2 regions of the Modestobacter sp. VKM Ac-2978 genome follow, and region 1 is predicted to be linked to the other one. Evidence: predicted binding sites of a transcription regulator. Region 1 holds the regulator's gene; the other holds the start of a gene.

What was found. Region 1 encodes LexA, which represses DNA repair genes until DNA is damaged. Its sites were predicted from a motif close to TCGAACANNTGTTCGA; they were not measured.
Region 2: the regulator LexA is predicted to act here: its motif matches at 4,056-4,071, upstream of O2W53_RS03840 (HNH endonuclease signature motif containing protein).

Annotation. Positions count from the first base shown of each region.
Region 1 covers NZ_JAPVBP010000005.1:65,065-72,338, reverse strand. The annotation lists gene O2W53_RS13600 (vitamin B12-dependent ribonucleotide reductase) at 1-2,845, opposite strand, end outside; gene nrdR (transcriptional regulator NrdR) at 2,976-3,587, opposite strand; gene O2W53_RS13590 (LysM peptidoglycan-binding domain-containing protein) at 3,924-4,208, opposite strand; gene lexA (transcriptional repressor LexA) at 4,763-5,587, shown strand; gene O2W53_RS13580 (hypothetical protein) at 5,609-6,679, opposite strand; gene O2W53_RS13575 (phosphatase PAP2 family protein) at 6,651-7,274, opposite strand, start outside.
Region 2 covers NZ_JAPVBP010000002.1:5,084-12,357, reverse strand. The annotation lists gene O2W53_RS03860 (helix-turn-helix transcriptional regulator) at 1-32, opposite strand, end outside; gene O2W53_RS03855 (SDR family NAD(P)-dependent oxidoreductase) at 133-828, shown strand; gene O2W53_RS03850 (SDR family oxidoreductase) at 915-1,742, opposite strand; gene O2W53_RS03845 (helix-turn-helix domain-containing protein) at 1,845-2,735, shown strand; gene O2W53_RS03840 (HNH endonuclease signature motif containing protein) at 2,836-4,038, opposite strand; gene O2W53_RS03835 (YciI family protein) at 4,305-4,712, shown strand; gene O2W53_RS03830 (RNA polymerase sigma factor) at 4,709-5,857, shown strand; gene O2W53_RS03825 (VOC family protein) at 5,930-6,298, shown strand; gene O2W53_RS03820 (alpha/beta fold hydrolase) at 6,288-7,082, opposite strand; gene O2W53_RS03815 (helix-turn-helix transcriptional regulator) at 7,127-7,274, opposite strand, start outside.

The DNA of each region.
Region 1 (7,274 bases):
AGCAGCTGCCGGCGGGGCGCATCTTCGTGCCGCAGGTCATGCACAGCGGCGCGTCGGTGGCCGTACCGGTGACCAGCTCGAGCAGCTCGGCCGAGGAGTGGGCCTCCTTGATCGAGGTCGGGCCGGCCGGGGTGACCTTCTCCTCCACCTTGGCGGTCTCGATCGGCGCGGAGCCGCGCAGCTGCTCCAGGTCGACGTCGTCCTCCTCGACCGCCGGGGTCGAGGCCGAGGTGCCGTAGGAGCCGGCGACCTGGGCCGATCGCTCCTCGGCGGTGAAGATGCCCAGGTTGGCGCGCTTCTCCACCGGCAGGTGGTCCAGCGCCAGGCGACGGAAGATGTAGTCCATCACCGACTGGGCGATCCGGATGTCCGGGTCGTCGGTCATGCCGGCAGGCTCGAACCGCATGTTGGTGAACTTCTGGATGTAGGTCTCCAGCGGCACCCCGTGCTGCAGGGCCAGGGAGATCCCGATCGAGAAGGCGTCCATCACACCGGCAAGGGTCGAGCCCTGCTTGCCCAGCTTGAGGAAGACCTCGCCCAGGCTGCCGTCCTCGTACATCCCGGCGGTCATGTAGCCCTCGGCACCGGCGACGCTGAACGACGTCGTGACGCTGGTCCGCTTCTTCGGCAGCCGCTTGCGCACCGGGTGCGCCAGCGCGGTGGCCGGGGCGGCCGCCGCGACGGGGGCCTCGTCCTTGGTGCCGTCGTTCTTGCCCTTGCCACCGGACAGCGGCTGGCCGACCTTGCAGTTGTCGCGGTAGATGGCCAGCGCCTTGATGCCCATCTTCCAGCCCTGGAAGTAGATGTCCGCGACCTCCTCGACGGTCGCCGACTCCGGCATGTTCACCGTCTTGCTGATCGCGCCGGAGATGAACGGCTGCACCGCGGCCATCATGCGCACGTGGCCCATCGGGGAGATGGACCGCTCGCCCATCGCGCAGTCGAACACCTCGTAGTGCTCCGGGCGCAGGCTCGGGGCGTCGACGACGTGGCCGTGCTCGGCGATGTACTCGACGATCGCCTCGACCTGCTCGTCCTGGTAGCCCAGGCTCTTCAGCGCCCGCGGGACCGTCTGGTTGACGATCTGCATCGAGCCGCCGCCGACCAGCTTCTTGAACTTGACCAGCGAGAAGTCCGGCTCGATGCCGGTCGTGTCGCAGTCCATCATGAAGCCGATCGTGCCGGTGGGGGCCAGCACGGAGGCCTGCGCGTTGCGCCAGCCGTTCTCGGTGCCGATCGCCAGGCACTCCTGCCACTCAGCGGTCGCGGCCTTGAGCACGTCGGCGTCGTCGGCGCCGACCGGGCGGATCGCGTCGTTGGCGGCAGCGTGCTTGCGCATGACCCGGGCGTGGGCGTCGGCGTTGCGGGCGTAGCCGTCGTAGGCACCGACGACCCCGGCCAGCTCGGCCGAGCGACGGTAGGCGGTGCCGGTCATCAGCGAGGTGATGGCGGCGGCCAGGGACTGCCCGCCGCGGGAGTCGTAGGCGTGGCCGGTGGCCATGAGCATCGCGCCGAGGTTGGCGTACCCGATGCCCAGCTGGCGGTAGGCCCGGGTGGTCTCGCCGATCGGGTCGGTCGGGAAGTCGGCGAAGCAGATCGAGATGTCCATCGCGGTGATGATCAGCTCGACGGCCTTGACGAAGTTCTTGGAGTCGAAGGTGCCGTCGTCCTTGAGGAACTTCATGAGGTTCAGCGACGCCAGGTTGCACGAGCTGTTGTCCAGGCTCATGTACTCCGAGCAGGGGTTCGAGGCGTTGATCCGCCCCGTCTCGGGGTTGGTGTGCCAGTCGTTGATGGTGTCGTCGTACTGGATGCCCGGGTCGGCGCACTCCCAGGCCGCCTTGGTGACCTTGCCGAACAGCTCACGGGCGTCGACGGTCTCGATCACCGAGCCGTCGCCGCGGGCCCGCAGCCCGAAGTCGGTGCCCTCCTCGACCGCGCGCATGAACTCGTCGTTGACCCGGACGGAGTTGTTGGCGTTCTGGTACTGGACGCTGGTGATGTCCTTGCCGCCCAGGTCCATGTCGTACCCGGCGTCCCGCAGCGCGCGGATCTTGTCCTCCTCGCGCGCCTTGGTCTCGATGAACTCCTCGATGTCGGGGTGGTCGATGTCGAGGACGACCATCTTCGCCGCGCGGCGGGTGGCGCCACCGGACTTGATCGTGCCCGCGGAGGCGTCGGCCCCGCGCATGAAGGAGACCGGCCCGGAGGCGGTGCCACCGGAGGAGAGCAGCTCCTTGGAGGAGCGGATGCGGGAGAGGTTCAGCCCGGCACCCGAGCCGCCCTTGAAGATCAGGCCCTCTTCCCGGTACCAGTTCAGGATCGAGTCCATCTGGTCGTCGACGGCCAGGATGAAGCAGGCGCTGACCTGCTGCGGGGAGGCCGTGCCCACGTTGAACCAGACGGGCGAGTTGAAGCTGAACACCTGGTGCAGCAGCATCCAGGTCAGCTCGTGCTCGAAGACCTCGGCGTCGCCCTCGCTGGCGAAGTAGTCGTGCTCACGGCCGGCCGCGCCGTAGGTCAGGACGACCCGGTCGATGAGCTGCCGCAGGCTCGTCTCGCGCTGCGAGCTGCCGACCGCACCCCGGAAGTACTTGGTGGTGACGATGTTGGTGGCGTTGATGCTCCACTCGGCCGGGAACTCGACCCCACGCTGCTCGAAGTTGATCGAGCCGTCCCGCCAGTTGGTCATGACGACGTCGCGGCGCTCCCACACGACCTCGTCGTAGGGGTGCACCCCCGCGGTGGTGAACACGCGCTTGACCTTCAGGCCCTTCCCCCGGCTGGGGGCCTTGGCGGTGCGGCGGTTCCGGCTGGTGGTGAGGCGGTCAGCTGTCTCGGTCATCGTGCGAGGGCTCCCTGGGTCGGACTGGTGCGGTGGTGCGGGCGGAGCGGCTGGGGAAGCCGGCGGGTGCCGGAGCCGGGTCGTGCGGTCTCCTCGTCGAGACCTGTCTAGCGGAGGGGTCGGACAGTTCTCACGGGCCGGCGGCGCTGCCGGTGTCGGCCGGTCGCGGCCGCTCGGGGGCTCGCCGGCGGGTGGTGGTCCCGGTCGCGGGGCTCCCGGTCGCGGGGGTCTCCTGGTCGCCGTCGACCGCGTCGCGCTCGACGGGTGGCGCGTCACCGGCGCGGGCAGTGCTCCGGGCCGGTGCGGCGCGCAGCTCGGCGATCTCCTTCTCGAAGTCGGCGACCGAGGAGAAGCTGCGGTAGACGCTGGCGAAGCGGAGGTAGGCGACCTCGTCGAGATCGCGCAGCGGGCCGAGGATGGCCAGGCCGACCTCGTGGCTGGGGATCTCGGCGCAGCCGGTGGCGCGTACCGCGTCCTCGACCTGCTGGGCCAGCAGGGCCAGTTGGTGCTCGTCGACCGGCCGCCCCTGGCACGCCCGCCGCACCCCGGCGACGACCTTGCCCCGGGCGAAGGGCTCGCTCACGCCGCTGCGCTTGACGACGGCGAGGACCGCCTCCTCCACCGTGGTGAAGCGGCGTCCACAGCCCGGGCAGGAGCGTCGACGGCGGGTGGTCGCCCCCTCGTCGGTCTCCCGCGAGTCGATGACCCGGCTGTCGGGGTTGTGGCAGAAGGGACAACGCATGTCGATCTCCTCCTTCCCGAGGTGTCGCGCAGGGTCTCGCCGCGGCGTCGTGACACCGTGACCGGGCCCCGACCCGATGGCCGTGCTGTGGACTGGGCCGGGGACATCCGGTGGATGCGCCGGGGACAACGTGTGGAACGACTGTGGATGGCTTACAGCTCTGTAACTACTAGATGTTGTGGTGGAACCGTACGACCACCCCTACAGGTGTGCAAGCCCTGGCGAGCGTGTCGTCTTCCGCATCTGACCCGGGCGCCCCTCGGAGCCCCTCCCGCCACAACCACCGGCGCCTCGGTCGGGCCCTTCGCACCGAGGTGGACACCGGTGCGCCGCCGGTCAGGGCAGCTCGAGCACCTGACCGGGGACGAGGTCGACGTCGGAGAGGCCGTTCACGTCCAGGAGCGCGTCGACGACCGCGCGACGGTCCTCCTCCGGCGCGATCTCGCCGGCGATCGACCACAGGGTGTCCCCGGACTGGACGACGACCGTCGTCGAGCCGGCCAGCTCGAGGCCGCCGCCGGGGCCGCCGGACTCGGCGGCGAACGTCGCCGCGGCGACGGACACCCCGAAGGCGATGGACAGCCCGGCGACCACTCGCCGCCCGCGCCGGGTCAGCCGCAACGGCGCCTGTCTACCCGAGGCGGCCCCACCGCCGCCCCCTCCCGTGCGCCTCGCGCAGCCGGCGGCGCCCCCGCCCGCAACGCCGACCCGCCGACCAGGGCGCACGTCGGGATGCCCGGGACCCCACAGGGCCGCCGCAGGGCGAACCGCCCGGGGCAGGGGTGCAGGCCGACCGCGCACCACGGACCCGGGCGAGTGCGCCACCTGGCGCGCCCCCGGGAACGGGAGCACGACCGCCATCGAGGCCGGGGCGGCCACGGGGAGCTCGAGCTGCGAACTGGCCATCGGGGTGCTCCAGAGGTCTCGCGGTACCGGGTGGTCGAACAGGCGTTCGAACGGAACGTCTGGGCGATGTCTACCGCACACCCCCGACAGGAACACGCCGACACGGCGACTTCTTCGAACAGGTGTTTGAACGGAGAGGCCTGAGGCGATACGGTTCCGAGGCGATCGAGGACGGCGTCCGCGGTCCCGGCTCGCCGTGGCGACACGGCCGTCGGTACGGCAGGACGCCACCGGGAACTGCTGCCGAGGCAGCCGGACGAGGAGGACACATGGCGGTCGACGGCCCGAAGGCGCGCGGCGGCAAGAGCCCTTCGCGGCGTGGAGCGTCCAGCCCGGCACCCGCCGACGGCGCAGCGCCCACGGCTGCGGCGGGGGCGGGAGCAGCGGTGCGGGAGTTCCCCGACCGGGCCGCCGACGGCGACGGACTGACCCAGCGGCAGCGCCGGGTGCTCGAGGTCATCCGTGACTCGATCGAGCGCCGCGGCTACCCGCCCTCGGTCCGCGAGATCGGTGAGGCGGTCGGTCTCTCCTCCGCCTCGTCCGTGGCCCACCAGTTGTCGGTGCTGCAGCGCAAGGGCTGGCTGCGCCGTGATCCGAACCGGCCGCGCGCACTCGACGTGCGCCTCCCCGGCGACAGCACCGCGACGACGAACGAGGCCACGGCCGAGGCGCTGGCCGGTTCCGGTGCAGCCAGTGGCGTCGACGACGCCACTGCCCCCCGACCCACGTACGTGCCCCTGGTCGGCCGGATCGCCGCCGGCGGTCCGGTGCTGGCCGAGCAGGCGGTCGAGGACGTCTTCCCCCTCCCCCGCGAGCTGGTCGGCGAGGGCACCCTGTTCATGCTGAAGGTCGCGGGTGACTCGATGGTCGACGCGGCGATCTGCGACGGTGACTGGGTCGTCGTCCGGCAGCAGCCGACCGCGGAGAACGGCGAGATCGTCGCCGCGATGATCGACGGCGAGGCGACGGTGAAGACCTACAAGCGGCGCGACGGGCACGTGTGGCTGATGCCGCACAACGCCGCGTACGAGCCCATCCCGGGTGACGACGCCACGGTCCTCGGCCGGGTCGTCACCGTCCTGCGCCGGGTCTGACCTCGGGCACGGGAGCCGTGCTCAGGCCGGGTTCCGCCGGAGCTTGCCGCCGACCCACACGAGCACGGTGGCCACGGCCGCGGCGATGAGACCGGCGGTCAGCGGCTCGACCCCACCGGCGGTCGCCAGCGACCCGGCGGCGGCCTCGGTTGGCTCCGCCGGGGCCGTCCCCGCCAGGTCACCGGTGGCCGGCACCTGGGTGACCACCGCAGGGAGTCCCTCGCCGGCGACGAGCAGGTCCCGGTCGTTCGCCGCGAAGGCGATGGCCTCGCCCTGGGGGGCCTCCGGCAACGCCACCCGCACCGGGGGCCCGGCCAACGCCCCGGCGACGTCGGAGCCGCTCAACGGCCAGACATAGGCGTCGGTGTAGGTCCGCAAGGCGATCCGCGAGCCGTCCGACGACACGGCGCCACCGGTGACCAGCAGCTGGCCGGCCCGGCCCACCGGGCCGCCCGGTGTGCCGGTCAACGTGAACCCGAGCGCCGCCACCTTGCTCATCGGCACGGTGGCTCCGTCGCCGAGGGGCGCATCCGGGCGGTACACGGAGCTGGCGCCCAACACCTCCTTGGTCACCAGGTACGGGGTGCCGTCGGGCGCGAGCAGGAGGGCCTCCGCGTCGTGCGGACCGTCGGGGTAGGTGAGCCTGGTCAGCACGGTGGTCCCGTCGGGGCGCAGACCGATCAGCGCCACCGTCTCCCGGCTCTGCGCGTTGTCCCCGATGTCGGCGAGCCAGATGGTCCCGTCGGCGGCGAGGGCGAGGTCCTCGGGGTCGTACGGGTCGACCTCCGCCGTGCGCACCTCGCCCACCGCACAGGCTCCGTCGAGCACCAGCACCTCGGCGCGGTCGCCGCCGTCGTTCATCGCGAGCATCGACTCCCCGGCGCCGGCCAGGCCGGAGAGCTCCGGGAGCCGCGGGTCGGTGATCTCGCACCGGGTGGTCGGCTCGCCGTAGGGAGCGGTCCCGTCGTCGGCGGTCGCCGACCCGGCAGGCAGCAGTGCGACCAGCAGGCCGACGGGCGCACAGAGGACGGCGCCGGCCGTCGTCCTGCGGCGGGTGGCGCGGCTACGCCTGGGATCGGCCGACTCTGGCACGAACCCAGCGTGACATCGCGACAGCGTCCAGTGCGTGAACCACGCCCAACAGCAGCAGTCCGACCGCGAGCCCGACCACCGCGTCGGTGACCCAGTGGAAGTCCAGCGCCACCATGGCCACACCCGTCGCCACCGGCCCCAGCACGCTGAGCAGCCAGGTGGCCCGCTGCACGCCCGCGGGCAGGCCGAACTCGACGGCCTGCCATCGGGCCACCCCCCACATGAGGACGGCGTTCGCCACGTGCCCCGAGGGGTAGCTGGCCCCGTCCGTGTGGAAGAACGACCCGGGGAAGGCCGGGGCCGTACGACCGGTGCCCCACTTGAACGCGTAGACCACGGTGGTGAGCAGGGCCAGCGCGACGACCACCCGGACCAGCGGCACCAGCGTCCGCTGCCGCACGGCGAGCCACCCGACCAGCCCGGCCAGCACCACCAGGATCGTCACCCGCCCGCCGATCTGGGTGACGACCCAGATCGGCCAGTAGGCCCACGAGTCCCGCAGCGCCCACACACTGGTCACCTCGGAGACCCGCAGGTCCATCCGTTCCAGCCACCCGCGGCTGAGCAGGTTGACGGTGACCGCGACGGTGACGAG
Region 2 (7,274 bases), on a different contig from region 1:
AGCAGCGCCGCGAAGTCCCCTCGGTCGGTCATGGGCTCATCGTCGTCCACTGCGGCCGGGATGGGTGGTACTGCCAGTCATACGGTCGGACGGCACCAGTCGACGTCCTCCGGACGGGCGCACGGTGGGTGCATGACGACGACATTGATCACTGGCGGCAACAAGAGCCTGGGCTTCGAGGCGGCCCGGCGGCTGAAGGAGCAGGGGCACCGAGTGGTCATCGGCGCCCGCGACGCGGAGCGCGGTCAGCGCGCGGCCGAGGAGCTGGGCGTGGAGTGGGTGCGCATCGACGTGACCTCCGACGAGTCGGTGGCCTCGGCGGCGAAGGAGGTGCGCGAGCGCTTCGGCGGGCTGGACGTGCTGGTCAACAACGCCGGCGTCTCCGGGCCGATCGGCGCGGTCGACGAGTACACCGCCGCGGACCTGATGGCGGTGCTCGACACCAACACCGGTGGGCTCGTCCGGACGACGCACGCCTTCCTGCCGCTGCTGCGCGAGTCGGCGGCCCCGGTGATCGTGAACGTGACCAGCGGGCTCGGCTCGTTCGCCGTGCGCTCGGACGAGTCCCGGATCGAGCACTCGGTCCCCTCGCTCGGCTACTCGGCCAGCAAGGCGGCGGTCAACATGCTCACCTCGGTCTACGCCCAGTTCCTCCCGGAGCTGCGGATCAACGTCGTGGACCCGGGCTACACGGCGACGGACTTCAACGGCCACGCCGGCCCGCAGACCGTCACCGAGGGCACGGACGCGATCGTCGCGATGGCGTCGATCGGCGCGGACGGCCCGACCGGCACCTTCACCGACCGGCACGGCGCCGTCGCCTGGTGACCCGCGCCCGGGCCCGGGCCGTTCCCCGGCCGGCCCGGGCGGCGCGGGGCGCCCTCCGCTGGGGAGCCTCGCGCCGACCGTTCCGGTCACGAGTCGGTGGCGGCGGCGGTGGCCCGCTGCGCGCGGACGGCGTCCAGCCGGGCCTCGAGTGCCGCGGTCATCCCGACCCACGAGTCGCTGCCGAGCACGAGGCGGAGCGGGGCGGGGTCCCGGTCCACGCTGTCGATCATCGCGGCGGCCATCCGGGCCGGGTCCCCGATGACGCCGGGTGGCCCGCCGTCCCGGAAGGTGCGGACCGCCGCGGCTGGCGAGACGTCGTAGGCGTCGAGCGGGTCGGCGAAGCGCAGCCCGCCGTGCCCGAAGTCGGTGCGGGCACCTCCAGGCTCGACGATGGTGACGCCGATGCCGAACGGCGCCACCTCGGGGGCCAGCGCCTCGCAGAAGCCCTCGATGCCCCACTTCGAGGCGTTGTACAGCGAGGAGCCCGGCCACGCGGCCTGGCCGGCCATCGACGACAGCTGGAGGACCCGCCCGCCGCCGGCGGCACGCAGGTGCGGGAGCGCGGCGCGGATCAGCTGGATGGAGCCGAGCAGGTTGGTGTCGAGCTGGTGGCGGACCTGGTCGTCGCTGAGCTCCTCGGCGGCGCCGAACAGTCCGTAGCCGGCGTTGCTCACGACGACGTCCAGCCGGCCGAAGTGCGCCTGTGCGGCGTCCACCACCGACCGGATGCGGTCGGTCTCGGTGAGGTCCAGGCGGTGGACGGCGAAGGTGTCGGGATGGGTGTCGACGAGGTCGGCGACGGCGTCCGGCCGTCGGACGGTGCCGGCGACGCGGTCGCCGCGGGCGAGCAGCCGTTCGGTGAGCTGACGGCCGAAGCCGCTGCTCACCCCGGTGATGAGCCAGGTTCGTGTCATGCGCCCAGCGTCGGGAGGCGGTGCGCCGGCAACCAGGCCCCCGGTGAGGGGGGTGCCGGCAGGGACAGCCAGGTGGGTGGCGCGGCGACCTACCGTTCGGGCGTGGCGGAGAACCTGATCGGTGAGTACCTGCGTGCCCGGCGAGAGCAGGTACGCCCAGAGGACGTCGGGGTCGTGGTGACCAACCACCGCCGCGTGCCCGGGCTGCGCCGTGACGAACTGGCGATGCTGGCCGGGGTGAGCACCGAGTACTACACACGCTTGGAGCAGGGGCGTGACCGGCACCCGTCGGCGCAGGTGCTCGACGCGGTGGCGCGGGCGCTGGGCCTGGACGGCGCGTCGACCGCGCACCTGCACGACCTGGCGGACCCGGCACCCCGCCGCCGGCGCGCGCAGCGCCGTGCCGAGCGGGTGCGACCGAGCGTCACCCAGCTCATCGCGTCGTGGGACCACACGCCCGCCTTCGTGCAGGGCCGCCACCTCGACGTGCTGGCGGCCAACCGGTTGGCCGTGGCGCTGACGCCGCTGTTCACCCCGGGCACCAACCTGTTGCGGACCGTTCTCCTGGAGCCGGGCAGGTTCGGCTCCCCGGCCGAGCTGGAGGCGACCGCCGTCGACCTGGTCGCCGTGCTGCGGAGCGCAGCCGGCCCGGACGTCGACGATCCGCGGCTGGCCGAGCTGGTCGGCGAGCTGTCGGTGCGCAGCGACCTGTTCCGGCGGCTGTGGGCCCGCCACGACGTACGCCGGCACCCCGGCGGGGGCGTGTACCGGATGCAGCACCCGCAGGTCGGTGACCTGGAGCTGCGCTACGACAAGTTCTCCGTCGCAGACGCCGAGGACCAGGTGCTGGTGGTCTACCAGGCAGAGCCGGGTTCCCGCTCGGCCGAGTCACTGGCCCTGCTCTCCACGATCGCCGGGGCTGCTGCGGCCGATCCTCAGGCAGCGCACCGTGGTGGCCAGGCGCTCGACCCGACGACCGCGCACTCCGTGTAGCAGCCGGGACATCGCTCGGTGCTGCCGAGACCCGAGCGGCATGCCGGGACCCGGGCGGCATGCCGGGGCCCGGGCGCGACTGAGCACCGGGCCGGGCAGTTCAGTGCAGGAGCGGTCCGATCAGGATCTCGGTGCCGTCGGGTCGCCAGGTACGCCATCGCCCGCCGGGATCTCGTTCGACCCGGAACCCGTGATGGACCTTGGTGTGGTGGCGTTCGCACAACAGCGCTGAGTTCTGCAGCGAGGTCTCGCCGCCGTGCAGCCAGTGGACCAGGTGGTGGACGTCGCACCACCAGCTCGGGGCGCCGCAACCGGCGAACACACAGGACTTGTCCCGCCGCTCGACCGCCTTGCGCAGCCCGGGGGTGACCACCCGGTGGTCTCTCCCCAGGTCCAGCGGGACCCCGTCGGAGCCCATCACGATCCGGGAGATGCTGCCGTCACAGGCCAGGTAGCGGGCCCGGGCGGCGGAGATCGTCGCCCCGAAGCCCAGCTCCGCCGCACCCGCGCCGGTCGCGGGGTCGACCAGGTCGTCGAGGTCGATGCCGACCACCACGTGCGGCTTCACGGTGCGCAGGATCGGCAGGCTGCCCGAGGCCAGCTGGTTGTCGCACAGCTGCACGAGCGCGTCGGCGTTCTGCTGAGCTCGGGTCCGCTCATCGCCCTGGGGGCGGTCGGCCTGCACGATCGACTCGATCGCCGCCTGCACCTTCTCCCCACCAACAGCGTCCAGGTCGAACCGGCCGGTGACGCTGCCATCGGCGTGCTTGGCGATCGTCAGCCGCCGCCCCTCCGTCGGGTCCGGCTCCGGGCCGTCGGGGTCCAGCGCGTCCTCGAAGGCCTGCACCGCGGCCACCAGCGACTGGTGCGGCGACTCGGCCGCCACCTGCGCCCACACCCGATCGAACGCGCCCAGGTCGACGTCCTGCTCGGCAGCCCGGGCCCGCTCACGCTCCCCCACCGCAGCAGCGACCACGTCCATCTGCGCCGCCGTCACCGACCCCTCAGCGAAACCAGCGGCCAGCGCCGGGAAGTGCTCCAACGCCCGACCCGACCGCAGGACCCGCGACGCCTCGGCCGGGGCCAGCCGCACGTGCCCGATCAGCCACGACCGCATCGACTTCAACCCGTCGCGCTCCGCGGCCTGCGTGGTCTCCGCGCGCCGGACCGTGCGGGTCAACTCCGCCGAGGCGCGATTGACCAGCTGCACCAGCATCGCCGTCCGGTCCAGCACCTGACCGTCCGTGAACGAGTGCAGATCGTCCGACGCGAGGGCATCGAGAGCCGACATCAACTCGCTCACGACACCTCCTGCAGCATTCGAACGTGTGTACGAATACTACCGCGGACGAGAATGCCGCTCAACCCGAATCCCCAGGTCAGACGCTTGTCCACAGATGTCCGAGGCACCTTGACAAGCCGCGAGAAAGCAGTGCCCAGCTGCCCGATGAGCGGCCGACGGCAAGAGCGCCGCCATTGAGCGACGTCCGATGTCGAGAACGCGCGACCGGTTCCGTCTCCCGGGTGTCCGCGGCCACGATGGCCGCACCACCAGCGAGGAGAACCACGATGGCCAAGTACCTGCTGCTCAAGCACTACCGCGGCGCCCCGGCTGCGGTGAACGACGTCCCGATGGACCAGTGGACCCCCGACGAGGTCTCCGCCCACATCCAGTACATGGAGGACTTCGCGGCGAAGCTCGAGGAGACCGGCGAGTTCGTCGACGGTCAGGCACTGGCCCCCGAGGGGTCGTGGGTCCGGTACGACGGCGAGGGCCGCCCGCCGGTGACCGACGGGCCGTTCGCGGAGACGAAGGACCTCATCGCCGGCTGGATGGTCATCGACGTCGACAGCCACCAGCGCGCCGTCGAGCTGGCAGGCGAGCTGTCGGCCGCGCCAGGTGCGGGCGGCCGGCCGATCCACGAGTGGCTCGAGCTGCGCCCGTTCCTGGGCGCGCCCCCCACCATCACCGAGTGACCCCACCGGTGGACGACGTCCTGGTGCGCAGCCTGGTGCCGGGCGTGCTCGGCGTCCTCGTCCGTCGCGGAGCCGACTTCGCGGCGGCCGAGGACGCCGTCCAGGAGGCGCTGATCGAGGCGGTCCGCAGCTGGCCGGCCGCCCCACCGCGGGACCCGACGGGCTGGCTGGTCACCGTGGCCTGGCGCCGGTTCCTCGACGCGACCCGGGCGGAGACCACCCGCCGTCGCCGGGAGGAGACCGTCGCCGACGAGCCGCCGTCCGGGCCGGTGCCCTCGGCGGACGACACGCTGCAGCTGTACTTCCTCTGCGCCCACCCGGCGTTGACGCCCGCGTCGGCGGTGGCGCTCACGCTGCGCGCCGTGGGCGGGCTGACCACGCGGCAGATCGCCGCGGCCTACCTGGTGCCCGAGGCGACGATGGCGCAGCGGATCAGCCGGGCCAAGCGCACCGTGTCCGACGTCCACTTCAACGAGCCCGGCGACGTCGCCACCGTGCTGCGCGTGCTGTACCTGGTGTTCAACGAGGGCTACTCCGGGGATGTCGACCTGGCTGCGGAGGCGATCCGGCTCACCCGGCAGCTCGCGGCCTCCGTCGACCACCCGGAGGTGGCGGGGCTGCTCGCCCTGATGCTGCTCCACCACGCGCGGCGGGCCGCCCGGACCGCGCCCGACGGCAGCCTGGTGCCGCTCGCCGAGCAGGACCGCGACCGGTGGGACATCGCGCTGATCAGCGAGGGGGTCCAGGTGCTGCAGGCAGCCCTGGCTCGGGACCGGCTGGGCGAGTACCAGGCCCAGGCCGCGATCGCGGCGCTGCACGCCGACGCGCGGTCGGCCGCGGAGACCGACTGGGTGCAGATCGTGGAGTGGTACGACGAGCTGGTCCGGCTGACCGGTAGCCCGGTGGTGCGGCTCAACCGCGCGGTCGCCGTCGGCGAGGCGGACGGTCCGCGCGCCGGCCTGGCAGCGCTCGCCTCGGTGGACGCCTCGGTCCCCCGCTTCGCCGCCGTCCAGGCGTACCTGCACGAGAAGGACGGCGACCGGACGGCGGCGGCGCGGCTCTACGCCGAGGCGGCCGCCCTGGCGGGCAACGCAGCCGAGCGCGACCACCTGACGCGCCAGGCGGCCCGGCTCAACTCCCGCTGACGGCCGGGCCGATGACTTCCCCACCATCCCGGAGTCAGTGCTGCGAGGCGACCGACCCCCGGAGGAGACCCCATGCCCACGATCCTGCCCATGATCCTCACCGCTGACCCGGAACGCCTGAGGGACTTCTACGTCGGAGTACTGAACGCTCACGTGGTCGAGCAGACCCCGCCGGAGGACGACGGCGACCCGCCGTTCTTCCTCAGCCTGCGCATCGGTGACTCGGTGCTGGGGCTCGTCCGGGAGGCCGAGCCACCCGCCGGCAACCGGACCCTGCTGGGCATCGGCGTCGACGACGTCGACGCGCTCCTGGACTCGGTCCGCTCGCACGGCGGCGCGGTCACCGGAGGGCCGACGGACATGGCGTGGGGCATGCGGGTGGCCCACGTGACCGACCCGGACGGCAACCCGATCAACCTGCAGTGCCCCGTCAGGGACTGACGTCCGGGCGGGCGCGGTCGATCCACTCGCGGAGCAGCGCGCCGAAGACCTCGGGCCGCTCATGCACCAGCGCGTGGCCGGCGCCGTCCACTACCGCCAGGGTGGCGTGCGGGTGGTCGCCCAGCAGCCCGACCGCGTCGGCCCAGCCGACCGTGGAGTCGCGGCGGCCGGCGACGATGAGCGTGGGCCCGTCGTAGCCGCCCGCGCCCAGGTCGATCGACCACCCCGCGAAGACCCGCTCCAACGCGGCTTCGTCGACCAGCGTCGTGCCCGGCACGACGTGGTCGCGGTAGCGGCGGGCGGTCGCCCGGGTGCGGACCACGAAGTACTCGTCGAACTCCGCTCGCTGCTCCGGCGCGAGCTCGTCATGGGCGTCGTCGTCCTGGCGGACCACCTCGTGCTCGGGCACCTGTCCGGTCCGCTCGCCGAGCGGGCACACCAGCGCGAGGCCGCGCACGAGGTCCGGCCGGCGGGCCGCCAGACCCCGGGCCAGGTAGGCGCCGTAGGAGTGCCCGAGCAGCAGCACCGGTTCGCCGGCCAGCTGCTCGACGAAGCCGGCGAGCAGCGTGACGACGTCGTCGTTGCTGGTCAGGCCGTCGGCCGTCGAACGCCCCATCCCGGGCAGGTCCGGGTAGACGCGGCGCAGTCCGACGTCCGGGACGACGGCCTCGACCGCCGCCTCGATCTCCCGGTGGTCGACGCCGGCACCGTGCAGCGCGACGAGCGGCGGGCCGGTCCCGTGCTCGACGTGGTGGACCGACACCCCGCCGACTTGGCTGTCCATGCCGGCACGCTAGTCGTCCTGACCGGACACGTTGATCGAACAGATCAGTCGCTGGGGCCGTGTACGGGTCTGGCGTTCGCTGGGGGTGTCCCGACCTCGTCGATCGTGTGGCTGCCGCAGGCGATCGTGGTCGTGCTGGCCTGCTTGATGCGGGACACGGTGAACCACCGCATGGCGTTGCGCAGCCGGCAC